Regions from separate parts of the Paenirhodobacter sp. CAU 1674 genome, predicted to be linked through region 1. Evidence: riboswitches for the same ligand, from Rfam matches in the RefSeq annotation. Region 1 holds a riboswitch; each other region holds the start of a gene.
The links. A riboswitch is a leader RNA that binds a small molecule or an ion and turns the genes downstream of it on or off. The one in region 1 is predicted to bind cobalamin.
Positions count from the first base shown of each region.

Region 2: linked by a shared signal. The riboswitch ahead of nrdH (glutaredoxin-like protein NrdH) and the one ahead of P2G62_RS10485 (DUF1636 domain-containing protein) in region 1 are both predicted to bind cobalamin.
Region 3: linked by a shared signal. The riboswitch ahead of P2G62_RS00115 (TonB-dependent receptor) and the one ahead of P2G62_RS10485 (DUF1636 domain-containing protein) in region 1 are both predicted to bind cobalamin.

Region 1 is NZ_JARHUH010000006.1:180,137-190,473, forward strand. Features, by position in the region: gene cobU (bifunctional adenosylcobinamide kinase/adenosylcobinamide-phosphate guanylyltransferase) at 1-26, opposite strand, end outside; gene P2G62_RS10455 (histidine phosphatase family protein) at 94-669, shown strand; gene P2G62_RS10460 (propanediol utilization protein) at 666-1,451, shown strand; gene cbiB (adenosylcobinamide-phosphate synthase CbiB) at 1,448-2,386, shown strand; gene cobD (threonine-phosphate decarboxylase CobD) at 2,386-3,351, shown strand; gene P2G62_RS10475 (cobyric acid synthase) at 3,331-4,776, opposite strand; gene cobO (cob(I)yrinic acid a,c-diamide adenosyltransferase) at 5,049-5,678, opposite strand; cobalamin riboswitch at 5,717-5,939, shown strand; gene P2G62_RS10485 (DUF1636 domain-containing protein) at 6,034-6,387, shown strand; gene cobW (cobalamin biosynthesis protein CobW) at 6,391-7,425, shown strand; gene cobN (cobaltochelatase subunit CobN) at 7,425-10,337, shown strand, end outside.
Region 2 is NZ_JARHUH010000011.1:54,658-64,994, reverse strand. Features, by position in the region: gene P2G62_RS15310 (hypothetical protein) at 1-88, opposite strand, end outside; gene P2G62_RS15305 (Crp/Fnr family transcriptional regulator) at 179-910, shown strand; gene nrdF (class 1b ribonucleoside-diphosphate reductase subunit beta) at 938-1,915, opposite strand; gene nrdE (class 1b ribonucleoside-diphosphate reductase subunit alpha) at 1,924-4,077, opposite strand; gene nrdI (class Ib ribonucleoside-diphosphate reductase assembly flavoprotein NrdI) at 4,074-4,490, opposite strand; gene nrdH (glutaredoxin-like protein NrdH) at 4,498-4,719, opposite strand; cobalamin riboswitch at 4,824-5,015, opposite strand; gene P2G62_RS15280 (TetR/AcrR family transcriptional regulator) at 5,149-5,790, opposite strand; gene P2G62_RS15275 (ABC transporter ATP-binding protein) at 6,061-6,888, shown strand; gene P2G62_RS15270 (branched-chain amino acid ABC transporter permease) at 6,885-7,769, shown strand; gene P2G62_RS15265 (branched-chain amino acid ABC transporter permease) at 7,769-8,812, shown strand; gene P2G62_RS15260 (ABC transporter substrate-binding protein) at 8,880-10,067, shown strand; gene P2G62_RS15255 (ABC transporter ATP-binding protein) at 10,071-10,337, shown strand, end outside.
Region 3 is NZ_JARHUH010000001.1:19,583-29,919, forward strand. Features, by position in the region: gene P2G62_RS00085 (lytic transglycosylase domain-containing protein) at 1-517, opposite strand, end outside; gene ssb (single-stranded DNA-binding protein) at 796-1,305, shown strand; gene P2G62_RS00095 (FMN-binding glutamate synthase family protein) at 1,459-3,072, opposite strand; gene P2G62_RS00100 (ABC transporter ATP-binding protein) at 3,188-3,940, opposite strand; gene P2G62_RS00105 (iron ABC transporter permease) at 3,937-4,920, opposite strand; gene P2G62_RS00110 (ABC transporter substrate-binding protein) at 4,917-5,777, opposite strand; gene P2G62_RS00115 (TonB-dependent receptor) at 5,764-7,653, opposite strand; cobalamin riboswitch at 7,783-7,980, opposite strand; gene P2G62_RS00120 (DUF475 domain-containing protein) at 7,999-9,078, opposite strand; gene P2G62_RS00125 (DUF1499 domain-containing protein) at 9,198-9,617, opposite strand; gene speB (agmatinase) at 9,614-10,337, opposite strand, start outside.

The DNA of each region.
Region 1 (10,337 bases):
CCGGTGATGAGGATGGTTTGTGTCATCGTGCCTCTTGTTCCTTGCGCGCTGACAAAGCAGAAACGGCGCCAGCGCGAAAGGAGAAATGCGACGATGGGGCAAGGCAAGGCGACAGAGCTGTGGCTGATCCGGCATGCGCCCGCGCTGCATGGCGGGGCGCTGGCGGGGCGTCGCGATGTGGCGGCCGATTGCGCTGACGTGGCCGCGCTGGCCGGGATGCGCGCCGCAACCGCCGGGCTGACGCGCCATGTCTGCAGCCCCGCGCTGCGCTGCCGCCAGACCGCGCAGGCGCTGTGGCCGGGCGTTACGCCCGCGCAAGACCCGCGCCTGTGGGAGCAGGATTTCGGCGCGTGGGAGGGCGTGCCCTTTGCCGATCTGCCCGACCTGGGGCCGCTGTCTGCCCCCGATCTGGCCGCGCATGCACCGCCGGGCGGCGAAAGTTTCGCCCAGCTGTGCGCCCGTGCGACCCCGGCGCTGCACCTGCTTGCGCAGGGCGAGGCCGTGGCCGTCGTGGCCCATGCCGGCACGATCCGGGCCGCACTGGCGCTGGCGATCGGCTCTGCCTCTGCCGCGCTGGCCTTTCAGATCGCGCCGCTGTCGCTGACCCGGATCGTGGCCCTGCCCGGCGGCGGCTGGTCGGTGGCCGAGGTCAACCGGGTGTTCGCATGATCCATCAGCCCGGCCATTTCGGAGAGTTGCTGCAAGGCAGGCTGGGGCCCGGCGGGCCGGTGGTTCTGGTCACCCTGCCCTGTCCGGCGTTGGGCGTGCGGGCCACGCTGCGCCCCGGGCGCGGGCTGCGGCTGCATGGCGGGCTGCCGCTGGCGCAGGGGCGTGCCCTGCTGGCGCGGCTGGGCCTGCCGCTGCCCGGGCGGGTCATTTTGCACGCGCTGGCCGCACCCGGCACCGGAACCGGGGTCTCGACCGCCGGGCTGGTCGCGCTGGCGCGACTGTCGGGGTGGGAGGGTCCCCCCAACATACTGGCCCGCGCCTGCATCGCGATCGAGGGCGCCTCGGACCCGCTGATGTTTGCCGCGCCCGAACGGATCTTGTGGGCCTCGCGGCAGGGACAGGTTGTTGCACGAATGCCAGCCCTGCCCCGGTTCGAGGTTCTGGGCGGGTTCTTCGGCCCGGCCCAGCGCACCGACGCCGCCGACACCGCCTTTCCCGACATCGCCGATCTGATCGAAGACTGGCAGAAGACCCGCGATCTGGCGGGCTTCGCCGGTCTGGCATCGCAAAGCGCCACGCGCACACAGGCCCTGCGCGGCCCTGTGGATGACCCGACCCCAGATCTGGCGCGCGATCTGGGGGCGCTCGGCTGGTGCCGTGCCCATACCGGGGCCGCACGCGGCCTGATTTTTGCCCCCGGCACCGTGCCGCCGCAGGGGGCCGAGGCCCTGCGCGCCGCAGGCCTGCGCGGCGTGATGCGGTTCACGGGGGGCAGCGCATGAGCTTTGCCGCAATGATGCTGGTGGCGATCGGCTGCGATCTGGCATTCGGCTGGCCTGCGTGGATTTATGCGAAAATCGGTCATCCGGTGACCTGGCTTGGCGCGCTGATCGGCTGGCTTGACCGGCACTGGAACCGCGCAGGAACCGCCCGGCGCGCCCGCGGGATTGCTGCGGCGCTGGTGGTGATCGGTCTGAGCGCGGCGCTGGCCCTTGGCGTGCAGATCCTGCTGCCCGATGGCTGGCCGGGCATGGTGATCGGCGGCATTCTGGCCTGGCCGCTGGTCGCGCTGCGCTCGATGCATGACCATGTGGCGGCGGTGGCGCAACCGCTGGTGGCGGGCGATCTGCCAGCCGCGCGCCATGCCGTGTCGATGATCGTGGGGCGCGATCCGTCGCAGCTCGACGCGCCCGGGGTGACCCGCGCCGCATTGGAAAGCCTGGCCGAGAACAGCTCCGACGGGATCGTCGCGCCGCTGTTCTGGGGCGTGGTCGCGGGGCTGCCCGGGATCGCGGCCTATAAGGCGGTCAACACGCTTGATTCGATGATCGGCCACCGCACCCCGCGGCACGAGGCCTTCGGCTGGGCCTCGGCCCGGATCGACGATCTGGTGAACCTTGTGCCCGCGCGACTGACCGGGCTGGTCTTTGCGCTGGTCTCGCGCCGCCCGGGGGCCGCGCTGACCGCAATGGCGCGCGATGCCCGCCACCACCGCTCGCCCAATGCGGGCTGGCCCGAGGCGGCGATGGCCGGCGCGCTTGGCGTGCGGGTTTCGGGGCCGCGAATCTATGCCGACCGGATTGCCGACGAACCCTTCGTCAACGCCGCCTGCCCCGATCCGACGCCCGCCGATCTGCACCGGGGGCTTGCGCTTTACCGCCGTGCGATGTTGGCTCTGACCGCGCTGATCGGGGCGCTGGCGATACTGGGGATCTGATGCGCGATCACGGCGGAAATATCGATTGGGCGAAGGCGCATTTCGGCGGCGCGGACTGGATCGACCTGTCGACCGGCATCAACCGCGTACCCTATCCGGTGGGCGATCTGCCGCCCGAGGTCTGGACCATGCTGCCCACGATGGCCGCCAAGGCCGCGCTGATGCGTGCCGCGCGCCACGCTTTCGCGACCGACGCGCCGGGGCTGGCCCTGTCCGGGGCGCAGGGCGCGATCCAGATGATCCCCCGGCTTGGCCCGCCGGGGCAGGCGCGGGTGCTGGGCCCGACCTATAACGAACATGCCGCCGCCCTGCGCGCCGCCGGATGGGCGGTGACCGAGGTCGCCACGCTGACCGATCTGACAGGCGCGGATCTGGCGGTCGTGGTGAACCCGAACAACCCCGATGGCCGCATCACCCCGGCCGCAGCCCTGCTTGCACTGTCAACACAGGTCGGGCGGCTGGTGGTCGATGAAAGCTTCGGCGATGCGCAGCCCGAACTGTCGGTCGCCGCCCATGCGGGCGCGCGGCTGATCGTGCTGCGATCCTTTGGCAAGTTCTACGGTCTGGCCGGGCTGCGGCTCGGCTTTGCCTTTGCCGATGACCCAACCGTTGCGGCCCTGCAGGATATGGCCGGGCCCTGGCCCGTCAGCGGCGCCGCGATCGAGATCGGGCAACGGGCGCTGGCGGACACGGGTTGGCAGCAGGCGACGGTGGCCCGGTTGCGGGATGAGATGGCGCGGATCGACCGTCTGGCCACGCAGGGGGGCTGGCATCTGGTCGGCGGCTGCGAGCTGTTTCGAACCTACGCCACACCCGATGCCGCGACAGCACAAAATGCCCTGGCCCGCCATCGGATCTGGAGCCGGATCTTCCCCTATTCCGACCGCTGGATCAGGCTGGGCCTGCCCGGCAGCCCGGCCGAATGGGCAAGGCTGGAGACCGCGCTAACGGGCCAGCGCCAATAGACCCGGCACATCCAAATGCGCCTCCAGGTGATCGGCCAGCGCCTCGAGCGTATCTTCCACCCCCTGCGCATGGCTGTCGCCCGAGGCCGTAATCCCCAGCCCCGCCAGATAGGCCGCGCGAAACGCATCCGAGGTGAACAGCCCGTGCAGATAGCTGCCCGTCACCCGCCCACAGGCCGAAATCGCACCTTCGGGCGCACCCTCCACAAAGGCGAAGGGACGGCTGCGGTCGGCGCCCTCGGTTCGACCGATGTGAATTTCATAGCCCTCGACCTCCAACCCGCTGGCGGCATGCACCGCGCGGGTGCGGGTCAGACATTTGTCAGGGGTCATTTCGGTAACCAGATCCAGCAGGCCCAGCCCCCGGGTCTCGCCCGCCGATCCTTCAATTCCCTGCGGATCTGCGATCCGTGACCCCAACATCTGATAGCCGCCGCAAATCCCCAGCACATGCCCGCCGCGCCGGTAATGCGCCATCAGGTCGATGTCCCAGCCCTGCGCCCGCAAAAATTCCAGATCACCGCGCGTGGATTTCGAGCCTGGCACGATCACCAGCCGCGCATCGCCCGGGATCGGCTGGCCCGGCTGCACCATCACCAGATCGACGCCCGGCTCGGCCTTCAGCGGGTCGAGATCGTCGAAATTCGCGATGCGTGATAGCGTCAGGCAGGCAATCTTGATCCCCCCCGTCGCAGGGCCCGAAGCCAGATCCAGCGCATCCTCGGCCGGCAGCCGATGCGCCTGCGCAAACCACGGCACGACACCGAAGCCACGCCAGCCGGTGCGCGCCGCGATCAGATCGTAGCCATCGGCAAACAACCGCGGATCGCCGCGAAACTTGTTGATCAGGAACCCCGCGATCATCGTCGCATCGCCTGGGCCCAGCACCGCCTGCGTGCCGACGATCTGCGCGATCACCCCGCCGCGGTCGATATCACCCGCCAGAACGACGGGCACACCCGCCGCCCGGGCAAAGCCCATGTTGGCAATGTCATTTGCGCGCAGATTGACCTCGGCCGGACTGCCCGCGCCTTCGACGATGACCAGATCATGCGCGGCACGCAACCGCTGGAAACTGTCCAGCACATGACCCATCAGCGTGGGCTTGATCCGCGCATAATCCAGCGCCCGAACATTGGTCAGCCGCCGGCCCTGCACGATCACCTGGGCACCGGTTTCGGATTCGGGTTTCAGCAGGATCGGGTTCATATCTGTGTGCGGATCAAGCCCGCAGGCCAACGCCTGCAAGGCCTGCGCGCGCCCGATTTCGCCCCCATCTGCCGTCACCGCCGCGTTGTTCGACATGTTCTGCGGCTTGAACGGCGCCACCGACAGGCCGCGCCGCCGCGCCGCCCGGCACAGCCCCGCCACCAACATCGACTTGCCGACGTTCGACCCGGCACCCTGAATCATCAGTGCCGTCATCACACCCCCCCGGCGTTGCGCGGATGGCGCGTTCGGGAGCCTCCGGCGGGGATATTTGACACCAAGATGAAAGCCATAGCCCGCAGAGTTCGCATCGGTCGGCGCCATGCCTCGGGCCGCCTGGACGGGGGAGACATGGCGCTTTCACCTTGGGCGGTCATCGGGATCCCTCCCTGTACCGCAGGGCAAGAGTGGCACAGCATCCTTAATTTTTCCTTGCTTTCATCTTGGCCGAAATATCCCGGGGGCCCGGGGGCTGGCCCCCGGCGCGTTTAAAATTCGACCCCCGGCTGGCCCTTGATCCCGGACCGGAACGGATGCTTGACCAGCGTCATCTCGGTCACCAGATCGGCGGCCTCGATCAGCCCTTCGGCGGCATTGCGCCCGGTCAGCACGACATGGGTCAACGGCGGCTTTTCGGTGGCAAGGAATTCCAGAACCTCGGCAAGGTCGAGATAGTCATAGCGCAGCGCGATGTTGATTTCATCCAGCAGAACCATGCGGATCGACGGATCGCGGATCAGCTCCTTGGCCTTTTCCCAACCGGCACGGGCGGCGGCGATGTCGCGCTCGCGGTCCTGGGTTTCCCAAGTGAAGCCCTCGCCCATCGCGTGAAACTGGCACAGATCGCCGAAATTCTCGGTCAGCAGGCGCCGCTCGCCGGTGTCCCAGGCGCCCTTGATGAACTGCACCACCGCGCAGGGCATGCCATGCGCGATGCAGCGCAGGATCATTCCAAACCCCGACGAGGATTTTCCCTTGCCCGGCCCGGTGTGCACGATGATCAGGCCTTTTTCGCCCGATTTCGTTGCCATGATCTTGTCGCGCGCGGCTTTTTTCTTGGCCATCTTGCTGGCGTGGCGGGCGTCGGTTGCGCTGCTGGTGTCGGTATCGGTCGGCATTGCGGCGGTCCTTGTCTTGACAAAGGGGGTGCGCCTGCCTCAGGTGGGGGCGCGTTGGTTCCTGTCCTATGACAGGCGAAGAGGGAATGCGACAGGGTTTGCGACCGAAAGGTGCCTGAACCCGAAGCGCTGCCGCCCCCGCGACCGTGACCGGAAAGGTCGCCCCAAGCCACTGGCCCTCATGGCCGGGAAGGAGGGGGGACCGTTGGGGAAACCCTGAATCCGCAAGCCGGGAGACCTGCCAGCGCTGAGTTTCACGGGCGGACGGGGTGTTCCGCGACCGGATGGCATGTGCCGGCCGATCGCTTCGCACATCCTCTGGCCCTCGCCCCCGATGCCAACGCACGGAGGGGCCATGACGGCAACGCTGCACATCTGCACGACCTGCAAGGCAGGCGAGATCACCGAAGACGGCGCGGCCCTGCCCGGCGCGCGCCTGTTTGCCGCCCTGTCCGCCGAACCGCTGCCCGAAGGTGTGCGCATCGTGCCGGTCGAATGCCTGTCGGCCTGTTCGCAGGGATGTGCCGTCGCGCTGAGCGGGCCGGGCAAGTGGAGCTATGTCTACGGACGCCTCGGTGCCGACGATGCGGCCGCGATCCTGCAAGGGGCCGCCGCCTATGCCGCCACCGAAGACGGGCTGGTTCCCTGGCGCGAACGCCCCGAAATTTTCCGCAAGCAAAGCCTTGCCCGCATCCCCCCGCAGGAGTGAGACATGACCGATCTGACCAAAATCCCCGTGACTGTAATCACCGGCTTTCTGGGCGCCGGAAAGACCACGCTGATCCGCCACTTGATGGCCAATCCGCAGGGCAAACGGCTGGCCGTTCTGGTCAACGAATTCGGCTCGGTCGGGGTCGATGGCGACATCCTGCGCAGCTGTGCCGATGAAAACTGCCCTGTGGATAACATCGTCGAACTGGCCAACGGCTGCATCTGCTGCACGGTGGCCGACGATTTCATCCCGACGATCGAGGCGCTGATGGCGCGGCCCGAACGCCCCGACCATATCCTGATCGAAACCTCGGGGCTGGCACTGCCCAAACCTTTGCTGAAGGCGTTCGACTGGCCTGCGATCCGCTCGAAGATCACCGTCGACGGGGTGATCGCACTGGCCGATGCCGAGGCCGTGGCGGCGGGTCGGTTTGCGCCCGATGTGGCCGCAGTGGATGCCCAGCGCGCCGCCGATGACAGCATCGACCATGAAACGCCGCTGTCCGAGGTGTTCGAAGATCAGATCGCCTGCGCCGATATCGTGCTTCTGTCCAAGGCCGATCTGGCGGGCGAGGCCGGGCTGGCCGCGGCCCGTGCGGTGATCGAGGCCGAAGCGCCGCGCCAGCTGCCGATCCTGCCGCTGACCGAAGGGGTGATCGACCCGAAGGTCGTGCTGGGTCTGGGGGCCGCAGCCGAGGACGATCTGGCCGCGCGCCCCTCGCACCACGATGGCGCCGCCGATCACGAACATGACGATTTTGACACGGTAGTGATCGACCTGCCCGAGGTCAGCGACCCCGAGGCGTTGATCGCCGCGATCCAGCGTCTGGCACGCGAACAGCGGATCTTGCGGGTGAAGGGCCATGTGGCGGTAGCGGGCAAGCCGATGCGCCTGCTGATCCAGGCGGTGGGCGAACGTGTCCGGCATCAGTTCGACCGTCCCTGGGGCGCCGATCCGCGCCGCTCGGCGCTGGTGGTGATCGCCGAACATCACGATGTGGACGAGGCCGCGATCCGCGCGGTTCTGGGGGCCTGATGCACGTCACCTTCCGCGAAAGCCACGGCCTGGAAGAAACCGAAACGCCGACGGATCTAGGGCAGACGCCTGCGGATCTGGTGGTGTTGTCGTTTTCCGACAGCGACCTTGGGGCTTTCGCGGCGGGGTGGCGGCAGGCTGCGGGGGCGCTGCCGACGCTGCGTCTGGCCAATCTGGTGGCGCTGCGCCATCCGGTGTCCGTCGATACCTATGTCGAACAGACGCTGGCAGGCGCGAAGGCCGTTCTGGTGCGGCTGATCGGCGGCGAGGGGTATTGGCCCTACGGGCTGGCTTCGGTGCAGGATCTGGCGCGCCGGCGCGGGATTGCGCTGGCGGTGCTGCCTGCCGACGGGCGGCCCGATGCGCGGCTGGACGAGGTGTCGACCCTGCCTGTCCCCGTCTTGCGCCAGCTTTCGCAGCTGTGCGATGCCGGGGGCGCGATGGCCGCGCAGCAGGCGCTGGCCATTCTGGCGCGCGCGGCGAATCTGCCCGGCCCGGACGGCACCGGCGACACAGCCGTGCCGACAATGGGGTTTTACGACCCCGAGACAGGCGTGACCGACACGCCCCCCGCCGGGCCGCTGGTTCTGGTTGCCTTCTATCGCTCTTATCTGACGGCAGCCGATACCGACCCGGTGGATGCACTGATCCGCGCGCTGCGCGAAACGGGGCTGTCGGCCTGCGGGGTGTTTGCGCCGTCGCTGAAGGCGCCGGGTTTTACCGACTGGCTGGCGCCGCATTTGCGCGCCCGCCCCCCGGCGGCGGTCATCAATGCCACCGCCTTTTCGTCACAGGCCGATGATGGCACGACCCCATTTGACGCCACCGACTGCCCGGTGTTTCAGGTCGCGCTGTCCACCGCACGCAAACGCGACTGGGCCGAGGCCGAGCGCGGGCTTTCACCCGCCGATCTGGCGATGCATGTGGTCTTGCCCGAGGTGGATGGCCGTCTTTTCGCTGGAATAGTCTCTTTCAAGGCGCCGGAGCGTCGCGACCCCGATCTGCAATATTCCCGGTTTTCACACCGTGCCGACCCGGGTCGCGTGGCGGCAGTGGTGCGCCGTGTCCTGCGCTGGCATCGCCTGCGCCAGACCCCGGCGCAGGCCCGGCGTATGGCACTGGTGCTGTCCACCTACCCCGGGCGCGACTGGCAGATGGCGCATGCGGTGGGGCTCGATGCGCTGGAATCGGGCGCGGCGCTGCTGGGCGATTTGGGCGCGGCGGGCTATGACATTCCGGCACAGGGCGATCTGACTCGGGACTTGCAGGAACAGTCTCTGTTCTGGCCTGTTTCGGAGTATCTGAGCGCGCTGAGCACCCTGCCGGCAGCGCTGCAAAAGGATCTGGCCACGGTCTGGGGGCCCCCTGAAAACGACCCCGGCTTTGGCGATGGTGGGTTCCGGTTTCGCGCCGTGTGGCGGGGCAAGGCCCTGATCGCGCTGCAACCCGAACGCGGGGACAGGGCCGCCCGCGATTCCGATTATCACGATCTGGGCCGCACGCCCTGCCACGGCTATGTCGCGTTTTACCTGTGGCTGCGCGCACAGGGCTGCGATGCGCTGATCCACATGGGCGCGCATGGCACGCTCGAATGGCTGCCCGGCAAGGCGGTGGCGCTGTCCGCGCAGTGCTGGCCCGAGGCGCTGATCGGCGATCTGCCGGTGATCTACCCTTTCATCGTCAACGATCCGGGCGAGGCGGCGCAGGCCAAGCGCCGGATCGGCGCGGTCACGCTGGGCCATCTGCCGCCACCGATGATTGCGGCGGCGGTTCCCGAAAGGATGACCTGTCTGGAGCGGTTGCTGGATGAATATTCCACCGCCGACGGGCTCGACCCCGCGCGGCGCACGCGTCTGATCGGCGATATCCGCGACGAGGCCCGCGCTCTGGGGGTCGAGGCCGATCTGGGTCTTCCCGCCGATGCCTCGGCTGCCGAGGCGATCACCCGGATCGACCGTTTCGTCTGCGATATCAAGGAAAGCCAGTTCGGCGACGGGCTGCATGTGTTCGGGCGCGGCGCCTGTGGCGATGCCGAACGCGCGGGGCTGCTGGCGGCGCTGGACGGGCGGCGGGTGGCGCCCGGGCCGTCGGGATCACCCGCGCGGGGGCGCAGCGATGTGCTGCCCACCGGGCGCAACCTGTTTTCGGTCGATCCGCGCGCGCTGCCCAGCCGTGCGGCCCATGCGCAGGGGGTCAAGCTGGCCGAAGAGCTGCTGCGGCGGCATTTGCAGGATCATGGCGACTGGCCGCGCGGTCTGGTCGTCGATCTGTGGGGGTCTGCCACGATGCGCACCGCAGGCGAAGAATTCGCGATGGCGCTGCATCTGGCCGGTCTGGCGCCCGTATGGGATGCCGGATCGGGCCGCGTGACCGGGGTCGAGGTGGTACCGCTGGCACTGCTGGGCCGACCCCGGATTGACGTGACGCTGCGCGTTTCGGGCCTGTTCAGAGACGTTTTTCCAGGCCTTGCGCAACTGTTTGAAACCGGCGCCGCGGCGCTGGCGGCGCGCGATGAAAGCCCCGAAGACAACCCCTACCGTCAGGCCGCCCCGCGCGTGTTCGGGCCGCAGCCCGGACAATATGGCCTGGGCATGGGTGCCGCGATGGACGATTTCACGCCTCAGGCGCGTGCGGCGGCGGGCGAGGCCTGGATCGCGGCTTCCAGCTGGGCGATCGGGGCGGATGGTGTCGCGCGCGCGCAGCGGGATGCGCTGGAAGATCGGCTGTCGCGCGCCGACAGTTTCGTGCATGCGCAGGATCTGCCCGAATCCGACCTGCTGCTGGCCGCCGACTATGCCGCGCATGAGGCCGGATTCGCCGCCGCGATGGCCCGTCTGGGCCATGCCGCCCCTGCCCTTTACCATCTGGACGCGACCCGGCCCGACCGTCCCCGCGCCCGCAGTGTGACCGAG
Region 2 (10,337 bases), on a different contig from region 1:
CGCGCACGGTATCGCTCAGATCCTGCGCCACGACGAAATCTTCAACCGCGATCAGATAGATACCGCCGGTCCCTGTCGATGCTTTCATCTGCCCGTTCATCCCATTGAAAAGAGGGAACATGGAACCAAACCGCGCATCGCGCATTAAACTGTGACATACGCCGAAAGGATTTTCGCCATGACGATGACGGCCTGCAAAAACTGCCCGCTGCGCCAGAAATCCATGTTCACGCCCTTCACCCAGGATGAGCTGAGCTTCATGCAGTCGTTCAAGACCGGCGAGCTGAAGGTCGACCCGGGCACCACGATCCTGCTGGAAGGTTCCAACAGTCCTCAGCTCTACACCGTGCTGTCGGGCATGGGCACGCGTTACAAGACGCTGGAGAACGGCCGCCGCCAGGTGATCAACTTCCTGTTTCCGGGCGACTTCGTCGGCTTGCAGGCGGGCATCATGGGCGAGATGAAGCACTCGGTCGAGGCCAGCACGCCGATGACGCTTTGCGCGTTTCGGCGCGACGATCTCTGGACGCTGTTTCGCCAGCATCCGGCGCGAGCCTATGACCTGACCTGGATCGCGGCGGTCGAAGAACATTTCCTGGGTGAAACCATCGCATCCCTGGGCCAGCGCGACGCGATCCAGCGCATCGCCTGGGCGCTGGTCCGAATCCACGAACGGCTGAAAGCCGCCGGTCTGCAAAAGGCAAACCGGGTGCCGCTGCCGTTTCGCCAGCAGGATCTGGCCGACGCACTGGGGCTGTCGCTGGTGCATACCAACAAGACGCTGAAAACCCTGCGGTCCAAGGGCCTGGCACAGTGGAGCGACGGCACGCTGGAACTGCGCGACATCGCCGCATTGGCCGATCTGGCGATGATCGACCCGGAACGCCCCCAACAGCGCCCGCTGCTGTGAAGACCCCGGGTCCTTTCAGTCCGTGGCTCAGAAATCCCAGTCTTCGTCCTCGGTAGCGACTGCCTTGCCAATGACATAGGACGAGCCCGAGCCCGAAAAGAAATCGTGGTTCTCGTCGGCATTGGGGCTGAGCGCGGCCATGATCGCAGGGTTCACCCGGCAAAGATCGTCCGGGAACAGGCTTTCGAAACCCAGATTCTGCAGCGCCTTGTTGGCATTGTAATGCAGGAACTGCTTCACATCCTCGGTCAGCCCGACACAGTCATACAGGCTTTCGGCATAGCGGCTTTCGATCTCGTAAAGATCGAAGATCAGCGCGAAGGCGAAATCCTTGATCTGCTGCCGTTCGGCCCCGGTCAGCCGTTCCATCCCGCGCTGGAACTTGTAGCCGATGTAATAGCCATGCACCGCCTCGTCACGGATGATAAGCCGGATCAGGTCGGCGGTGTTGGTCAACCGTGCGCGGCTCGACCAGTGCATCGGCAGGTAGAAGCCCGAGTAGAACAGAAAGCTCTCGAGGAAGACGCTCGCCACTTTCTTGCGCAGCGGATTGGCCATCGCATCGTATTCGTCGAGAATCAGCCGCGACTTCTGTTGCAGCTGGGCGTTTTCCTCGGACCAGCGGAAGGCCTCATCGACCTCCGCCGTGGAACACAGCGTCGAGAAGATCGAGGAATAGCTGCGCGCATGCACCGCCTCCATGAAGGCGATGTTGGTCAACACCGCCTCCTCATGCGGCGTGATCGCATCGGCCATCAGCGCGGGCGCGCCGACCGTGTTCTGGATCGTGTCCAGAAGTGTCAGCCCGGTGAAAACCCGGATCGTCAGGCGCTGTTCATCCTCGGTCAGATGCGACCAGCTTTGGATGTCGTTTGACAGCGGCACCTTCTCGGGCAGCCAGAAATTCGAGGTCAGGCGGTTCCAGATTTCCAGGTCCTTGTCGTCCTGCATCCGGTTCCAGTTGACAGCGCGCGGCACGGCGCGGGGATGGGTCAGGTCTTTCATGGCGGGCCTCACAGCGAACAGGAAACGCAGCCCTGCACCTCGGTCCCCTCAAGGGCCATCTGGCGCAGGCGAATGTAGTAGATCGTCTTGATGCCCTTCTTCCAGGCGTAGATCTGGGCGCGATTGATGTCGCGCGTGCTGGCCGTGTCCTTGAAGAACAGCGTCAGCGACAGGCCCTGGTCGACATGCTGCGTGGCCGCGGCATAGGTGTCGATGATCGCCTCTGGCCCGATCTCATAGGCATCGCGGTAGAATTCCAGATTGTCGTTGCTCATATAGGGGGCCGGGTAATAGACGCGGCCGATCTTGCCCTCTTTCCTGATCTCGATCTTCGCGGTGATCGGATGGATCGACGAGGTGGCATTGTTGATATAGCTGATCGAGCCGGTGGGCGGCACCGCCTGCAGGTTGCGATTGTAAAGCCCGCCCGTCATCACCGCCTCGCGCAACGCTGCCCAATCGGCGCGCGTGGGCACGGTGATGCCGAAGCGCGCGAACAGCGCGCGCACGGTCTCGGTTTCCGGCAACCAGTCGCGGGTGGTGTATGTCTCGAAAAAACTGCCGTCGGCGTATTTCGAGGCCTCGAACCCCACGAAGCTGCGCCCCCGCTCGCGCGCCAGCGCATTCGAGGCGCGCAGGCAGTGGTAAAGCACGGTGGCGAAATAGATATTGGTGAAGTCGATGCCCTCGGCCGAACCGTAATGGATACGCTCGCGCGCCAGAAACCCGTGCAGGTTCATCTGCCCCAGCCCGATCGCATGGCTTTCGTCATTTCCCCGCCGGATCGACGGCACGGAATCGATCGCCGACATCTCGGAAACCGCATTGAGCGCGCGGATCGCGGTCTCGACCGTCGCGCCCAGATCGCCGCCATCCATCGCCCTGGCGATGTTGAGCGAACCGAGGTTGCACGAAATATCCGTTCCCAGATGGCGATAGCTCAGGTCATCGTTGAATTCGGACGCCTCGTTGACCTGCAGGATTTCCGAACACAGATTCGACATGGTGATCCGTCCTGCCACCGGGTTGGCACGGTTCACCGTATCCTCGAACATGATATAGGGATAACCGCTTTCGAACTGGATCTCGGCCAGCGTCTGGAAGAACCCGCGCGCGTTGATCTTCTTCTTGCGGATCTTGGGGTTGTCGACCATCTCGTGATAGCGCTCGGAGATCGAGATTTCCGAAAACGGCTTGCCATAGACCCGGGCGATATCATGGGGCGAGAACAGATACATGTCATCGTTTTTGCGGGCCAGTTCGAAGGTGATATCCGGGATCACCACGCCCAGGCTCAGCGTCTTGATGCGGATCTTTTCATCGGCGTTTTCGCGTTTGGTATCCAGAAAGCGCAGGATGTCGGGATGGTGCGCATTCAGATAGACCGCCCCTGCGCCTTGCCGCGCGCCCAGCTGGTTGGCGTAGGAAAAGCTGTCTTCCAGCAGTTTCATCACCGGGATCACGCCCGAGGACTGGTTCTCGATCCCCTTGATCGCCGCGCCATGTTCGCGAATGTTAGTCAGCATCAGCGCGACACCACCGCCGCGCTTGGACAGTTGCAGCGCCGAATTGATGCCCCGCCCGATCGATTCCATGTTGTCTTCCAGCCGCAGCAGGAAACATGAAATCAACTCGCCGCGCTGTGCCTTGCCCGCGTTCAGGAAGGTCGGCGTCGCCGGCTGGAACCGCCCGGCGATGATCTCGGCCATCAATGCCAGCGCCTGCGCCTCGTCGCCCCGCGCCAGCGTCAGCGCGACCATCACCACCCGATCCTCGAACCGTTCGAGATAGCGCTTCCCGTCGCGCGTCTTCAGCGTGTAGCTGGTGTAATACTTGAAGGCCCCTAGGAAGGTCGGAAAGCGGAATTTCGCCCCGAACGCCGCATCCCAGATCCGGGCAAGGAATGCCGGGCTGTATTGGGACAGAACCTGCGCTTCGTAATAGCCTTCCTCGACCAGATAACGCAGCTTTTCCTCCAGCGAATGGAAGAACACGGTGTTCTGGTTCACATGGCTCAGGAAATACTGCCGCGCGGCCATGCGGTCGGCCTCGAAGCGGATATGCCCCTGATCGTCGTAAAGGTTCAGCATCGCGTTCAGCGCGTGGTAATCCAGCCCCTGCCATTCGGCGGGCACCGCCGTCGCCGGGGCGGCATCGCTCAGATCGCGGTCGAGAATTGCGTCTTCCAAAACCTGTCCAGTCCTTCTGTGACCCGGGCGATGTCGGTGGGTGTTCCGGCCAGCTCGAAGCGGTAGAACACCGGCACCGCGCATTTGCGCGCGATGACATCCCCGGCGAGCGCGAAAAGCGCCCCGAAATTGCGATTGCCCGAGGCGATGACGCCGCGCAGATGGGCGCGTGTGTCCGGGTCGTTCAGGAACCGGATCACCTGGGGGTGGACCGCGCCGCGCCCCTGCCCGTCGGCATAGGTCGGCGTGATCAGAACGAAGGGCGCGCGGGGGGCGGGCATCGGCGCTGTGGGCGCGATCGGAATACGATCGGCCGTCAGCCCCAGCGTGCGCACGAAGCGCTCGGTGTTGCCCGAACGCGACGAGAAATAGACCAGCCCGCCCATAGCGGCCTCAGCTCAGCGCGCTGATCTTGTCCGGGCGGAACCCGGCCCAGTGGTCGTCACCCGCCATCACCACCGGAACCTGCCGGTAACCCAGTTCGGTCACCCGCGCCAGCGCCGCGGCATCCTCGGTCAGGTCGATCAGATCGAAGGCAAGCCCACGGGCGGCCAGCGCGCGGGTGGTGGCCGTGCATTGCACGCAAGCGGGTTTGGAATAGACGGTAATGCTCATCCGGGGTCTCCTGACCTGTGCTCATGGGCGAAAGGATCGGAGACGAGGCACGCCGCGGCACGACGGGCCACGGCAGATACGACATCCCCGGACCCTCCGTCCGGTTTCGTTTCTCATGTCCTGGCAGGTCTCCTGGCTCGCGGTTCGAACGCTCCGGCCCCCCTTCCCGACGCTGACGCGCCAGTGGATAACGGGCCTCAGCTCACCGCTCACAGTTGCGGGGGCAGCTCCGGTATCGCACCGGCTTCCCTTTTCACCCACGACGAGTCGCGGGCACCAAGACAACACGATATAGCAGGCGAATGTGCCGCCTTGTCAACATCTGGTTGGCGCATTCGGCAAACAAGCGGCGGGCATCGCCGCAGGCAGCGGCTGTCACCGCCCTGCGAACACTGCAGGGCTGCGTGGCGTGGGCCGTCAGGGTGCGGGTCACACGCCGCTCGACAGCCCCGCCATCAAGGTTGCCACCACCCCCGAGGTGACGGCGTCGCGGCTCAATTGGCCCGTAGGCTCGTACCAGCGCCCGATCCAGTTCAGCGCGCCGGTCAGGGTGAAGGTGACGATCCGCGCGTCGCCCGCGCGCAATGACCCGTCATCCATGCCCGCCTGCACCAGCCCGCGCATCACATCGTCGATATGGCGCTTGAGCTTGCGGAACTCCTTGCGGCTCGGTTCGGCCAAATCGGTATCGGCGGTGCGCGTCACGCATCGGCAGAAATCCTGCGTCATCGCAAAGGCATAGCCGGTCATCGCCGCCTCCAGCCGATCCCGCCCCAAGCGCTTGTCCTGCGGCAGGGCCGCGATCGCTTCCAGAATGATCTCCAGCCCCCGTTTGACGCAATCGAACAGGATCTCGTCCTTGTTCCGGGCGTAATGATAGATCGTGGGCTTGGTCACCCCCAGCCGGGCGGCCACATCGTCCAGCGAGGCCGCACGAAAGCCCTTCTCGTTGAAGGCGCTCACCGCCGCCGCCAGAACGGCCTCGCGCTTGACCTCGCGGTTGCGCCGGCGATCCCCCGGAACAGGCTCTGCCTGGTCGGGGCGCACGGCCTTGATCGGTGTCTTTGCCATTTTCCGTGTGCGCCTTCATTTCGCAAAAATTTCTGTTGAAACGTTTCTATACTCGTGAGTAAGTTTAGAGCAACAGAAACCCGAGACCGCCAGGGGGAGGAAACGAATGGCGCCGCGGGTCTGTGCATAAGGGAGCAGGGTTTTCCATTTTATATCATGTGGTTGCTGATTTAACGCCAACCACGAATCGGTTCGGTTGAACCTGGAAGACCCAACAAGGGAGGAAGGCCGTCATGGCGCAGAAATGCGAAATGGGGGGTGGGTTCAATCATGCCTGAGGCAAGGGGCGCCACCCTGGAAGTCGACAATGTCACGCTGGCCTTCGGCGGGCTGAAAGTGCTGCGCGGCGTGTCCTTTGCGGCACAGGCCGGGTCGGTCACCGCACTGATCGGACCGAACGGTGCGGGCAAGACATCCATGTTCAACTGCATCTCCGGGTTTTACCGCCCCTCTGCGGGCACCGTGCGTCTGGACGGGCAGGATATCAGCCGCGTCAAGGCCTCGTCGAGGGCCGCACTTGGCATGGCGCGCAGCTTTCAGAACATCGCCCTGTTCCGGGGCATGACCGTGCTCGACAATATCAAGCTCGGGCGGCATGCGCATCTGCGCACCAACCTGTTGCAGGGGCTGCTGCATCTGGGCCCGGCCGCGCGTGAAGAAGAGGCGCTGCGCGCCGAGATCGAGCGCAAGATCATCGACTTCCTGGAAATCGACCACATCCGCAACAAGCCGGTCGCGATGCTGTCCTACGGGTTGCAAAAACGCGTCGAACTGGCCCGCGCGCTGGCGATGCAGCCGCGCATCCTGCTCCTGGACGAGCCGGTGGCCGGGATGAACCGCGAAGAGACCGAAGACATGGCCCGTTTCATTCTGGACGTGAAGGACGAATGGGGCGTCACCATCCTGATGGTCGAACACGACATGGGGCTGGTGATGGATATTTCCGATCATGTCGCGGTGCTGAATTTCGGCGCCAAGATCGCCGAGGGCCGCCCCGAAGAGGTGCAAAACGACCCCCATGTCGCCGAAGCCTACCTGGGCAGCGGCGATCCGGCCGCGCTGATGCGCCGCCTGCACGCCGAGGAGAGTGCCGCATGAGCGACGATCTGCTGTTCTTTACCGAGGTCACGCTGGCGGGCCTGGGCTCTGGCGCGTTGCTGGCGCTGACCGCATTGTCCTTCGTGCTGATCTACAAGGCGACGCGGGTCATCAACTTGGCCGTGGGCGAAACGCTGATGCTGGGCGGCTATCTGTTCCTGGCTTTCGCGGCCGGAATGGGCCTGCCGGTCTGGGCTGCGCTGCCGCTGGCCATCGCGGGCGGCGGCGTTCTGGGCGCCATCGTCGAACGCGGGCTGATCCGGCCGATGCTGGGCAAAAGCCCGATTTCGGTCTTCATGGTCACGGTCGGGCTCGGCTCGGTCCTTGTCGGCCTGGTCGAGATGCTGTGGGGCACCGATCCGCGCACCCTGCCCGGCTTCATCGCCAATACCCCGGTGTTCATCGGCGAGGCCTATGTCTCGCGCAAGATCGTGGTCGCGTTCATCGCGGCGGCGCTGGTGATCGGCGTGTTTCTGGCACTGTTCCGGTTCTGGCGCGGGGGCGTTGCGCTGCGGGCCACCGCCTCGGATCAGGCTGCGGCCTATTCCTGCGGTATCAACGTGCCCGGCGTGTTCTCCATCGCCTGGATCATCGGCTGCGCCACCGCGGCGGGAACCGGCGTTCTGCTGGGCGCGATCGGAGGGATTTCGCCCTCGATGGGGATCTTCGGCCTGTCGGCACTGGTGGTGGTGATCGTGGGCGGGCTCGACTCGATCCTCGGCGCGCTGATCGGCGGGCTCGGGCTGGGGCTGATCCAGGCCTGGACCGGGTCTTACCTGGGCGGGGAATACCAGTCCGTCGTCACCTTCGGCCTGCTGATCGTGACCCTTGTCATCCGGCCCTACGGCCTGTTCGGAACCCATGAGATCGAGCGACTGTAATGATCATTGGAACTGCGAAAGAAACCTATCGCGCCGATGAGGCCCTGCTGACGACGCGCCCGCAACAGGTGTGGATGGCAGTCTTGCTGGCCGGGCTGGCGGTGCTGCCCTTCACCTTCAACGCCTACTGGACCTATCTGGCCTGTCTGGTGCTGATAAATGTAATCGCGGCGACCGGGCTGAACGTTCTGACCGGCTTCACCGGGCTTGTCAGCCTGGGGCATGCGGCCTTCATGGCGATCGGCGCCTATACGGTGGCCTGGCTCGAACGCGACATCGGCACGCCGCTCTTGCTCAACCTGTTGGCGGGCGGGTTGCTGGCGGCCGGGATCGGCGTGATCGTCGGCCTGCCGAGCCTGCGGGTCAAGGGGCTCTATCTGGCGATCGCCACGATTGCGGCCTCGTTCATCCTGCATTTCGTCTTCGTCGAATGGACCGCGGTCACCGGCGGCAGCGCGGGTATCAGCCTGCAACCGGGCACGGTCTTCGGGGTCGCGCTTGTGGACTATACCCAGCTTTACTGGCTGATCATGCCGATCTGCGTGCTGATGGTGACGGGGGCGGCCAACCTGTTTCGCAACCGCATCGGGCGCGCCTTCATCGCGATCCGCGACCGCGACATCTCGGCCGAGGTGCTGGGCATTCCGATCCTGCGCTACAAGCTGATGAGCTTTGCGCTGGCGTCGTTCTACGCCGGGGTCGCGGGGGGATTGTGGGCCTATTTCTTCCGCGTCGTCACGCCCGAAAGCTTCCCTCTGCTGACCTCGATCTTCCTTTTGGCGGCGGTGATCGTGGGCGGCATGGGCACGATCCTGGGCGGGGTGATCGGCGCGCTGTTCATGACGCTGGTGCCCGAACTGCTGCGCTTCGGCGTCGAATTGCTGGGCCCGGTCATCCCCAACGCCGGGCTGATCCTGTCGCCCGTGCGCACCATCGTCTTCGGCGCGCTGATCGTGGGCTTTCTGGTGTTCGAGCCGCAGGGCCTGACCGAGATCGTCCAACGCATCCGCCGCTTCTTCCGGCTCTGGCCATTCCGCACCTGAGCCATCCCCGCATTCCGGCCGCACCCGGCCGACAACGCATCCGTGTCGCATTCTGGGAGGAAAACGCATGACTACGGTTTCACGTCGAAATCTGCTGCAACTGATGGGCGCCACGGCGCTGTCTGCAGGCGTTCTGGGAGGAAGCGCCCTGCAGGTCCGCGCCGAGGCGGGCGAACTGGTCATCGGCGGTTCGCTGCCGCTGACCGGGGTCTTCGCCTTCGCCGGCATCGCCATCGAGCGCGGCATCCAGGACTACATCAAGATCGTCAACGACGCGGGCGGGATCGCCGGGCGTCGGGTGCGGCTGGCCTATGAGGATACCGGCTACAAGCCCGACACTTCGGTCGCGGTGTTCAACAAGCTGACCAGCCAGAACGATCTGAACCTCTATTACGGCGACTCGACCGCCTTCGCCAAGACCATCGCCCCCGAGTTGCAGCGCGGCGGCAAGATCCTGATGGGCGGCGCGTCCTTCGCCTCGGAACTCAACGACCCCGAGGCCTACCCGAACCTGTTCATGGCCGGCCCCGACTATTCCGAGATGATCTCGATCCTGATGGAATACATCGCCGCCGAGAAGCCCGGCGCCAAGGTGGTGCTGGTCAATTCCGACAGCGAGTTCGGCCGTGATCCGATTGAATCGTCGCGCAAGAAGGCCGCTGATCTGGGGCTGGAAATAACCGCCGAAATCATCACGCCGCCAACCGCCGTCGATGTGTCGACCGAGGTTCTGAAACTGCGCCGCGCGCGGCCCGACTTTGTGATCTTCCACGGCTACATTCTGGCCCCGCTGCCCGAATTCATGAGCCAGGCCAAGCAGATGGGCCTCGACACCAAATTCATGGGCACGTTCTGGAGCATGGACAGCTCGATCTGGGCGGATGTGGGCGAGACGGCCGACGGCTTCATGGGTGTGATGCCCTATCGCTATTACTACGACGACGAACCCGCGCCGATGCTCGACACGATCCGCCAGATGCGCCCCGAGTATCAGGCCACCGGCTATACCCAGGGCATGATCACCGCGATGGTCTTGCTGGAATCGGCCCGGCGGGTGATCGAGGCCGGGCAGGAAATGACCGCGCCCGCGCTGAAGGCCGCGATGAACACGATCACCGATTTCGACACCGGCGGGCTGATCGGCGTTCCGATCTCGATCCCCGGCAACTCGATCCCGGTCGGGCGGGTCTATCAATACAGCGCCGCCGAGCAGAAGATGCTGCCGGTGTCCGACTGGATCAAGGTCGGGGGCTGATCCATGGCGCAGGGCCAAGACGCATCCGACCCGATCCTTCAGGTCGAGAATATCGAAGTGATCTACAACAAGGCGGTGCAGGCCCTGCGCGGCCTGTCCCTGTCGGTCCCGAAAGGCAAGGTGGTGACGTTGCTCGGCTCCAACGGGGCGGGCAAATCCACCACGCTCAAGGCGATCTCGGGGCTTCTGGGGCTTGAGGACGGCGCCCTGAGCGCCGGGCGTATCCTGTTCGACGGACAGGATATTTCCCGGATGCGCCCGCACGATCTG
Region 3 (10,337 bases), on a different contig from region 1:
GCGCCAGCCGCCAGTTGCCGAACCGGTCATACATCATCCGCAGATAACGCGCGCCGCCTTCCAGGTTCTGATGCGGGTCGCGCGGGTTGACGCCCAGTTTCGCGGCAGTGCCCGGCATCAACTGCGCCAGGCCCGTCGCCCCGGCATGCGAAACCGCATTCGGGTTCCAGCCGCTTTCCTGCTGCACCAGCCGCAGGAACAGATCCTCGGGCACCCCGTGCTTGGCCGCCATCGCGCGCGCCACCGGCAGGTATTCCCCCTTGTAGCGCCCGACATAGCGCGGCAGCGCCCCGCTGATCTCGTTCAGCCTGTCGGTTTTCGGTTTCAGGCGGGTCGAGTTTTCATATTGGGTCGCGGCCCGGGTATCGAGAATGCGGGTCTGGTTGCGAAACAGGACCGCCCGCGACTTCGAGGAATTCCCCGCCAGCGACAAGCCTTCGGCCATCGCCCCCGCCCCGAAAACCGGCGCCAGCGCAAACGCCAGCCCCAAGGTCACCGCCCCGGCAACTTTCCGCATGGACCCTCACCACAACCGCTTCGTCGGGCGCGTTTATAGCCTTTTATCCGTGCAAGTTAAAGCATTCTGATCCAGCACCCCGAAACCGATACGCAGGGTTCCGCTCAGACTGCCTATAGGACAGCCCGGCAACGCGACCCGATGACGCCCGAAAACCCGGCCAAAGCGGGCCTGCGCCCCCTTGCCCCTTCTGATCGCGCGCGGGTTGTTCTATACCCTCTGGAACCAATTCAGAATCGCCGCCCCCGGGGTGGCACACCCCAAAGGCGGAGGATTTCATGGCAGGGTCTGTCAACAAGGTCATTCTGGTCGGCAATCTGGGCCGCGACCCGGAAGTGCGCAGCTTTGCCAATGGCGGCAAGGTGTGCAACCTGCGCATCGCCACCAGCGAGACCTGGCGCGACAAGGCGACGGGCGAGCGCAAGGAACGCACCGAATGGCATTCGGTCGCGATTTTCTCGGAGCCGTTGGCAAAGATCGCCGAGCAATATCTGCGCAAGGGATCGAAGGTTTATATTGAAGGCCAGTTGGAAACCCGCAAATGGCAGGATCAGTCGGGTCAGGACCGCTATTCGACCGAGGTCGTCCTGCGTCCCTTCACCGGCAACCTGACCCTGCTGGACAGCCGTGATGGCGGCGGCTCGGGCGGTGGCGGCTCTTATGGTGGCGGCGCGCAGGGCGGTGGCTATCAAGGCGGCGGCTATGACGACGGCCCGTCCTATGGTGGCGGGTCGAGCGCACCGGCGGGCGGCGGGCGCGGCAATTTCGACGACGAAATCCCGTTCTGATCCCACGAGAATCGAAAAAGGAGCCCGGCGGGCTCCTTTTTCATATCTGCCGTCCACGGACAGCCCGGCGGCACAGGCAAATCAGCGCGCAATCCATCGGAAACAAATGATTTTCTGACATTTCAGAAAATCATAACAGTATGAGACGCCCCATCACACCCCGCTGTCATAGGGCTCGAAGCGATCGGGCCGGGCCCGCAGCCAGCGCTTGAGATAGCCGAAGCGTTCGTCATCCTCGCGCAGCAGGAACCCCTCAGGCATATAGGGATAGACCTCGTCTCCGACGACCATGTCGCGGTCTTTCTCGCGCATCAGAAAATGGTGCGGCAGGAACCCGCCGGGATGCTCCAACCCCGCAGCGCCCGTCATTTCCCCCAATGCTTTCAGGGTGTTACGGTGAAAATTGGCGACCCGCGCCGCCTTGTCGGGCACCACCAGCGCCCGGGCGCGCGATTTGTCCTGCGTCGCCACGCCAACCGGGCAGCGGTTGGTATGGCAGGACTGCGCCTGAATGCAGCCGATGGCAAACATGAAGCCGCGCGCCGAATTGGCCCAATCCGCGCCAAGCGCCAGCACCTTGGCAATATCGAAGGCCGTCACCAGCTTGCCCGAAGCGCCAATCTTGATCCGGTCGCGCAAACCCGCACCGCGCAGCGTGTTATGTGCGAAGGTCAGCCCCTCGACCAGCGGCATGCCCATATGGTTGGCAAATTCCAGCGGCGCGGCGCCTGTGCCACCCTCTTTCCCGTCGATCACGATGAAATCCGGGGTCACCCCCGTTTCCAGCATCGCCTTGACGATACACATGAATTCGCGCCTATGCCCGATGCACAGCTTGAAACCCACCGGCTTGCCGTCCGATAGTTCCCGCAATTGCCGGATGAAGCCCATCATTTCGAGCGGGGTGGAAAACGCCGAATGCGAGGCAGGGGAAATGCAATCCACGCCCATCGGCACGTCGCGCGCCTCGGCGATTTCGGGGCTGATCTTTGCCGCCGGCAGCATCCCGCCATGGCCGGGCTTGGCGCCCTGACTCAGCTTGATTTCGATCATCTTCACCTGCGGATCGGCGGCAACCACGGCAAATTTCTCGGGGTTGAAACTGCCGTCATGGTTGCGGCAGCCGAAATAGCCCGAGCCGACCTCGTAGATCAGATCGCCCCCACCCGCACGGTGATAGCGCGAAATCCCGCCTTCGCCCGTGTCATGGGCAAAGCCGCCCGCCGCCGCGCCCCGGTTCAGCGCCTCGATCGCATTGGACGACAACGCGCCGAAGGACATCGCCGAAATGTTGTAGATCGAGGCGGAATAGGGTTGCGTGCAGTCGGGTCCGCCGATCTGCACCCGGAAATTGGTGTCGGCAATATGTTTGGGGCGGATCGAATGGGTCAGCCACTGATAGCCGGAATCGTAGACCCGCATCCGCGTGCCGAAGGGGCGCGCATCTTCCACGTTCTTCGCACGCTGATAGACGATGGAACGTTCGTCGCGCGAAAACGGTTCTTCATCCTGATCGCTTTCGATCAGATATTGCCGGATCTCGGGGCGGATGCCTTCGAACAGAAAGCGCATATGCCCCAGCACCGGATAGTTGCGCAGCACCGAATGCCGGGGCTGCACCAGATCGTAGATGCCCAAGCCGAACAGATACCCGAACAACGCCGCAAGCAGCCAGAACAACGGCGAAACCGGCACCGCCGCAACCGAAACCAGAGCAAACACCCCGCACAGCGCCAGTGGCAGATAACGGCTGTAGATCATCGTCATTCCTTCCGGCACTTCCGCCGCCCGTCGCCGCCAGTTCAGCAGCAATCCGTTCAAGTTTCGTGAAGACTAGCAGCCAGATCGGCGGAGTCGATCCGCTTTCCCGGTCAAACGCCCCTCAAAACCCGTTCAAAGTGGTCAGCGGCTGAAAGATCGGGCCCTGCGGCCCGGTGCTGACATGGGCGCGGATGTGGAAGGTTCCGGCCAGAAGATCGGGGGTCAGCACGTCCAGGGGCGCGCCATCGGCCACCAGGCGGCCCCGGTCCAGCACCAGCACGCGGCTGCAATGGCGTGCGGCCAGCCCCAGATCGTGCAGCGACGCCACCACCGCGCCGCCCGCCCGGGCATGGCGTGCGAAAACCTGCATCGTGGCGATCTGTGCCGCCGGGTCGAGCCCCGCAATCGGCTCGTCCGCCAGAATGAGCGGCGCGGATTGCGCCAGCGCCCGGGCAATCAGCACCCGCGCCTGCTCGCCCCCCGACACCTGTGTGGCGATGCGCGTGCGGTAGTTTTCAAGCCCCATCTCGGCCAGCGCGGCGGCGATGGCGGCGGGTCCGGCGGCATCGGGGCGCGGATGCGGCAATCGGCCCAGCCCGACCACGTCGGCAACCGACAGGCCCCAGGCAATCTCGCGCGCCTGGGGCAGCCAGGCGGCGGCGCGCGCCCGCGCCCCGGGCGTCAGCCCCGCCAGGCTGGAGTGGCCGCGCGCCTCGATCAACCCGAGGGCCGCGCGCATCAGAGTTGTCTTGCCCGCCCCATTCGGCCCCAGAAGACCAATGAATTCGCCGGGTTGCACGGCGAAGCTCACATCATCGACAACCGGGCAACTGCCGCGCAGAACGGTGATGCCGGCAAGGCTCAGCAGGCTCATTCTTCCCTCCCCAGACGGCGGATCATCTGCAGGAAGAAGGGGGCGCCGACCAGCGCGGTCAGCACCCCGAGCTTCAGATCACGCTCTGGCGCGATCAGCCGGGTCGCGATGTCGGCGCACAGCAGCATCGCCGCCCCGCCAAGCGCCGACGCCCCCAGCAGCGCCGAAGGCCGCGCGCCTACCCGCGCGCGCAGCAGATGCGGCACGACCAGCCCCACGAAGCCCACGGCGCCCGCCACCGCCGTGGCCGCGCCGACCAGCAGCGCCGAGCCGAAGATCACCCGCAGCCGCAACGCCCGCAGCGACACCCCAAGCGAGGCCGCGGCATCCTCGCCCAGGCTCAGCGCATCCAGCCCGCGGCCGGTGGACAGCAGCACCGCCCCGCCGATCAGCAGAAAGGGCGCGGCCAGCCAGACATGGCTCATCGCGCGATCGGCCAGCGATCCCATCATCCAGAACACGATTTCGGCGGCGGCATAGGGGCTGGGCGCCAGGTTCAGCACCAGTGCGGTCAAGGCGCCCGCCAGTGCGGACACCGCAATCCCCGCAAGGATCAGCGTCAGCGCCCGCCCCGACCGGCCCGCCAGCAGCAGGATCAGCCCGACCGCCGCCCCCGCCCCCGCAAGCGCCGCGAAGGGCAGCGCCAGCGCAAAGGCGGCATAGGCCCCGGTCTGGATCGAGATCACCGCACCAAGCGCCGCGCCCGACGAGGTGCCGATCAGCCCCGGCTCGGCCAGCGGATTGCGCAGGAAGCCCTGCATCGCCGCCCCGGCAAGGCCAAGCGCCGCCCCCACGCCCACCCCCAGAATGGCCCGCGGCAACCGCAATTCCCGCATCACCAGCCCCGCAGCGCCCTCGCCCGAAACCAGCGCGCGCAGCCCCTCGGCCCAGCCGATACCCGCAGGTCCGATCAGCAGGGACAGCAGAAACAGCCCCGCGACCAGCGCCAAAAGCAGCATCAACAACGTGCGATACCTCATTGCGATGCCTTCTCTTTTTCAAGTTCGCGCCCGATGGCGGCCAGATCGGCCACCGCCCCCAGCATCGCCGGCTGGCCGCAACTCCAGCGGGCGTCGCGCAGGTTGCGGGCGCGCGGCAGGGCCGCTAGCGCGGGATGGCGCAGGATCTCGCCCGCGCGGCTGGGGCCGTGGCCATAGCTGTCGCCGCCCGACACCACCAGATCCGGCGCGGCCATCACCAGCCGCTCCAGCGGCAGCGGCCCGCCCCAGTCCTGCCCGGGCCCGCCCACCACATTCTCGAACCCGGCCAGCGCAAGGATCTGCCCTTCCAGCGTGTTGGGCCCGTAACCGTAACCGCCGATCCCGTAGACCGCGCCGCGCAGCCCCGGCGCGGGACGCATGATCGCGGCCAGATCGGCATCGAACCGCGCCAGCATCGCCTCTGCGCGCGCCTCTTGGCCCAGCAGCGCGCCCATCGCCGTGATCCGGGCGCGGATTTCGGGCAGCGAGGTGCCCGGCGGCAATTGCTCGACCCGGATGCCAAGGCGGCGCAACATCGAGATGGTGCCCGGCGCCGACCAGATGTCGGCCAGCACCAGATCGGGCCGCAGAACGGCGATTTCCTCGGCCCGGCCATGGTTGGCGGGATAGGCCGCGGCCTGCGCCGCCAGCACCGACATCTGCGGGTCAGAGGCGAAATGGCTGAGCGAGACGATCTGCCCCGGATCGGCCAGCAACAGCGCCAGCTGATCGGTGCACAGGTTCATCGACACCACCCGGGCGGGCGGCGGCTCGGCCCGTGCGAAAGAGGCCGCAAAAGCGGCCAGAACCAGCAGGGCGCCGCGCAGCGCCCTGCCCCTGCGCTCAGAACGTGCCACGCAACCCGACATAGGCGGTGCGGCCCGCGGTGGCATAGCCCCAGACCTCGGAATACTCGGAGTCGGTCAGGTTCTCGATCCGGCCCACCAGATCGACCTTCGGCGTCAGCGCATATTTGCCCGACAGGTTCACGACCGTGTAATCCTCAAGCTTTTCGGTGGCATAGCTGCCCCAATACTGGGTGTCCCAGGTATCGGCCACATGCCGCATCCCCAGCGTGACCGAGCCCTGCCCCTGCGCGAATGCCCAGGTCGCATCCAGCCCCAGCTGGTGCCGCGGGCGGCGCACTTCGGGCGCGCCATCGGCATCGCTCGACTTGGTGTAGGTGTAGCTGAAGCCAAATCCCAGCCGGTCAGTCGCCTGCCAGTTGCCCGACACTTCGACGCCCCGGCGCTGCGACAGGCCGTCGCTGTTCAGCGCGGTGGTATAGCTCGGGCTGTAGACGATTTCGTTTTCCAGATTTTCGGCAAACAGCGTCACATCGACCGTGCCGCGCCCCCCCGCGAAGGGCAGCTCGACGCCGATGTCGAAGCCCAGCGATTCCTCGGGTTTCAGATCGGGGTTGCCGGTATAGAAACCGGGGGTATAGCCGAATTGCTCATACATCGTCGGGTTGACCACGGCCTTGCCGAGCGAGCCGTGCAGCCGCGCGGTGCCGAGCGGATAGGACGCCGCCAGGTTCCAGGTCGTCGCGTTCTGGAACTGGGCGTTGAAATCCTGCCGCACGCCGGCCTGCACATCCAGCCCGTTGTCGTAGCTGCCCTGATATTCCAGCGCCAGCCCATTGGCGTTGCGGGCATAGCGCGTGCCGCCGGTTTCGCGGCGGAAAACCTCGCTGTCATGCTCGGCCAGCAGGGTCACGCGTTGGCGCGACTGATCGACCGCCGCCCCGTCCAGCGCATAGGCCAGCCGGTAGGCCACCGTTTCGCGCTGCGACAGCGCCATCGAGGTCAGGCTGCCGGTCGCGTCATAGCGTTTGGTATCGAAATCATTGCCGCTCAGCGTCAGGCGCTGCTGCAACTGTCCGCCCAGCGTATCGGCCTGCAGCCAGACCGAGGCCAGCGTCTCGCGCCGCTTGCCGTAATCGCCGCTGTCCACGATATAGCTGTCGGCATCGGTCGCCGCCCAGTTGTCGGCGTCGAAATCGAAATCCTGATCGGAATGGCGCAGCGTGAACCCGGTCGAGAAGGTATCGCTCAGCTGCCAGCGGCCGGTCAGATTGGCCGTGGTGCGGCGCGATCCGTCGCGATCCCCGCCATCGCCCGACTGGTCGAACCCGGCTTCGTCGCGGTGCTGCAGCGAAAAGGCCAACTCGCCCTTTTCACCCCGCGTGCGCACCGCGAAATCGCCCGCATAGCTGCCCGCCGTGCCATATTCGACCCCGGTCTGATAGCTGGTGCCGGCAGTCTGCGCGCGTTTGGTGTAGATCGCGATCACCCCGGTCGCCGCGTTCGAGCCGTAGATCACCGATTGCGGGCCACGCAGCACCTCGATGCGCTCGACATCGGCCAGTTCCAGCCCCGAGAAATAGTATTCGCCATTCTCGCCCATCGTCGCCTCGACCCCGTCGATCAGGACCAGAACGTGATTGCCCTCGCCGCCACGGATGCGCACCTGGGTGTTGTAGGGGTCCGACCCCTCGACCGCGACGCCCGGCAGGGCACGGATCGCCTGCTGCACGGTGGTCAGGCCGCGCGTGGCGATCTGCTCGGCGGTCAGGATCGAATAGGCGCGGCCATAGGCCGATTGCGAAACCGGCAAGAGCCCGCCCGAAACCACGATCTCGTCCAGTGCGAGAACGTCCTGGGCCAGGACCGGGGCGGCCAGCGCGGTGCTGGAAAGAAGCGAAAGCAAAAGCATGCGAGAGCGGATCATCTGTCTTGTATCCTGCGGCGGACCGATACGGCCCCGATGTCGATCTGCCTTTGGAAAGATGCCTTTCCGCCGACGGTGGCTGTCACCTTTCAGCGGGAAGAACCGCCTCCCCACACCCCCCGTGTGGTGGAAATCAGTGATCGCCTCGGCAGGTCTCCTGGCTTGCGGGTCGTGACATCGGGCCGCCTTCCCGGGGTATCCCCAGTGGCCGTGGCCCATGCTCACCGCTTACAGTTGCGGGGGCAGCACCGGCATTGGGCCGAGGCCCGCACCGATTTCCCTTTTCATCCGGCTTTTGGGGCCGGAACCGAAGTGCGGCCCTCTTGGCGCCGCACGGCATATATGTCAAGAATTATTGGGCGTTTCGGGCAGATCCGTGGCCTTGGGCGCAGAATGCGCGCAGGCCCGGTTGAACCGCACCGAGGACAGCAGCGCCAACCCGATGAAGCCTGCCCCCAGAAGGCCGGTGATGACCTCGGGAATGTGCATCAGGGTCTGGGCGAACATGATGCCGCTCAGGATCAGGATCGACCAGAACGCACCATGTTCCAGATAGCGCAGCTCGGCCAGGGTGTTGCGTTCGACCAGCATGATCGTCATCGACCGCACATACATCGCCCCGATGCCCAGACCGATTGCGATCAGGAACAGGTTCTGGGTCAGCGCGAAGGCGCCGATGACCCCGTCGAAGCTGAACGAGGCGTCCAGCACTTCAAGGTAAAGAAACGCGCCCAGGCCCCCCTTGGCGGCCTCGGTCGTCATCGAGGCCCGGTCGAGCACCTGGCCCAGCACCTCGACCGCCAGAAAGGTCAAGAGCCCCGCGACGGCGGCAAACAGGAAGCTGCCCTCGGTGCCCGGCGGCAAAACCCAGGTGAACAACATCACCACGCCCAGCACGAAACCGATCTCCAGCCCGCGGATCGAGGCGCAGGCGCGCAGGCGGCGTTCGAGGGCGGCGATCCAGTCGACCTCCTTGCCCTCGTCGATAAAATAGGTCAGCGCCACCATCATCAGGAAGGCGCCGCCGAAAGCCGCGATCGAGACATGGGCCGAACCGATGATGCGCGCATATTCGGCAGGTTTCGTGGCGGCCAGAACCAGCGCCTCGATCGGGCCGATGCCCGCGGCGATCACCACGATCAGCAGCGGAAACAGGATGCGCATGCCGAAGACCGCGATCACGATGCCCCAGGTCAGGAAGCGTTGCTGCCACTCGGGCGTCATATCCTTGAGCTTGTTGGCATTCACGATGGCATTGTCGAAGGACAGGCTGATTTCCAGCACCGCCAGAACGCCCGCGATCAGAAAGAACGACAGCGCGCCGGTGAAGTTGCCCGAATAGCCCCAGCCCAGCCAGAAGGCCAGAACCAGCCCCACTGCGGTAAAACCGAAAGCCCAACGGAAATAGTGAATGGCCGTGCGCATGATCGCTCCTGTGGGGATATGTCGCACAGATAGGAAGCCGCCCAAGCCCCCGCAAGGCGGCCCCTGTCAGATCCTGCGCAAGTGGTTTGCGCGCAACACCGGCCCCGCCCGTCCGCCGTTCAAAGCCCCGCGCGGCCCAGCCAGCCCAGAATCCGGTCGCGGTTCACCCCCAGATCGGACCGGCCAAAGACCAGATGACCGCGGATATGGACCCGGTCACCCTCGATCCACAGGTTGGTGATGTCGGGAAAGCCCCAGACGGCCGAGCGGGTGACAAAGGTCATCAGCCCCTCTTCGACGCTGCCCTCCAGCAAGACCGTGCGCGGGCTGGCCGCGACGATCCGGCCCAGTTCCGCCAGACGCGCCTGCGGATCGGGGATCTGGCGCACCGCCTCGAAGCCGCCGGTGTCGGGCCAGTCGCCCTCGGTCTTGGTGGCGGCCATCTTGTGCCAGCGGTCGGCGGGCAGCGGCGCCAGCCGGACCCAGGCCGCGAAGCCCGCCACCAGCAGAACCAGGGCGATCAGGCCGATGCGGATCATGCCGGGGCCCCGCGGCGCCGGGTCCAGCCGTAAAGCGCGATCAGTTCCATCGCGACATGGGCGCCCGCAATCGCGGTGGCACCGGTGGTGTCATAGGGGGGCGAGACCTCGACCACATCGCCGCCCAGCAGGGTAATCCCCGCCAGCCCGCGCAGGATCGCCGCCGCCTGCCAGCTGGCCAGACCGCCCCAGACCGGCGTGCCGGTGCCCGGCGCGAAGGCCGGATCGAGGCAGTCGATATCGAAGGTGATATAGCAGGGCCGATCCCCCACCACCTGCCTGATCCGCGCGATGGTGGCCTCTACCCCCTGCTGATGCACGAAGGGCGCGTCGACGATCCCGACCCCCAGCGTGTCGGGGTTGTCGGTGCGGATACCGACCGAAACCGTCGCCGCCGGATCGACGACGCCGGTCTTGATCGCCTTGTACAGGAAGGTGCCGTGGTCGATCCGATCCATGTCGTCATCGGCCCAGGTATCGGAATGCGCGTCGAACTGGATCAGCGCGACGGGACCGAATTTTTCCGCATAGGCGCGCAGGATCGGCAGGGTGATGAAATGATCGCCGCCCAGCGTGATGCTGCCCGCACCCGCCGCCAGAATTCCCGCGATATGGGCCTGCACGCGGCCCGGGAAGCTGGGCGTATGGGCATAATCGAAGGCCAGATCGCCATAATCGACCACGGTCATTTCGCTCAGCGGATCGTAGCCCCAGCCATAG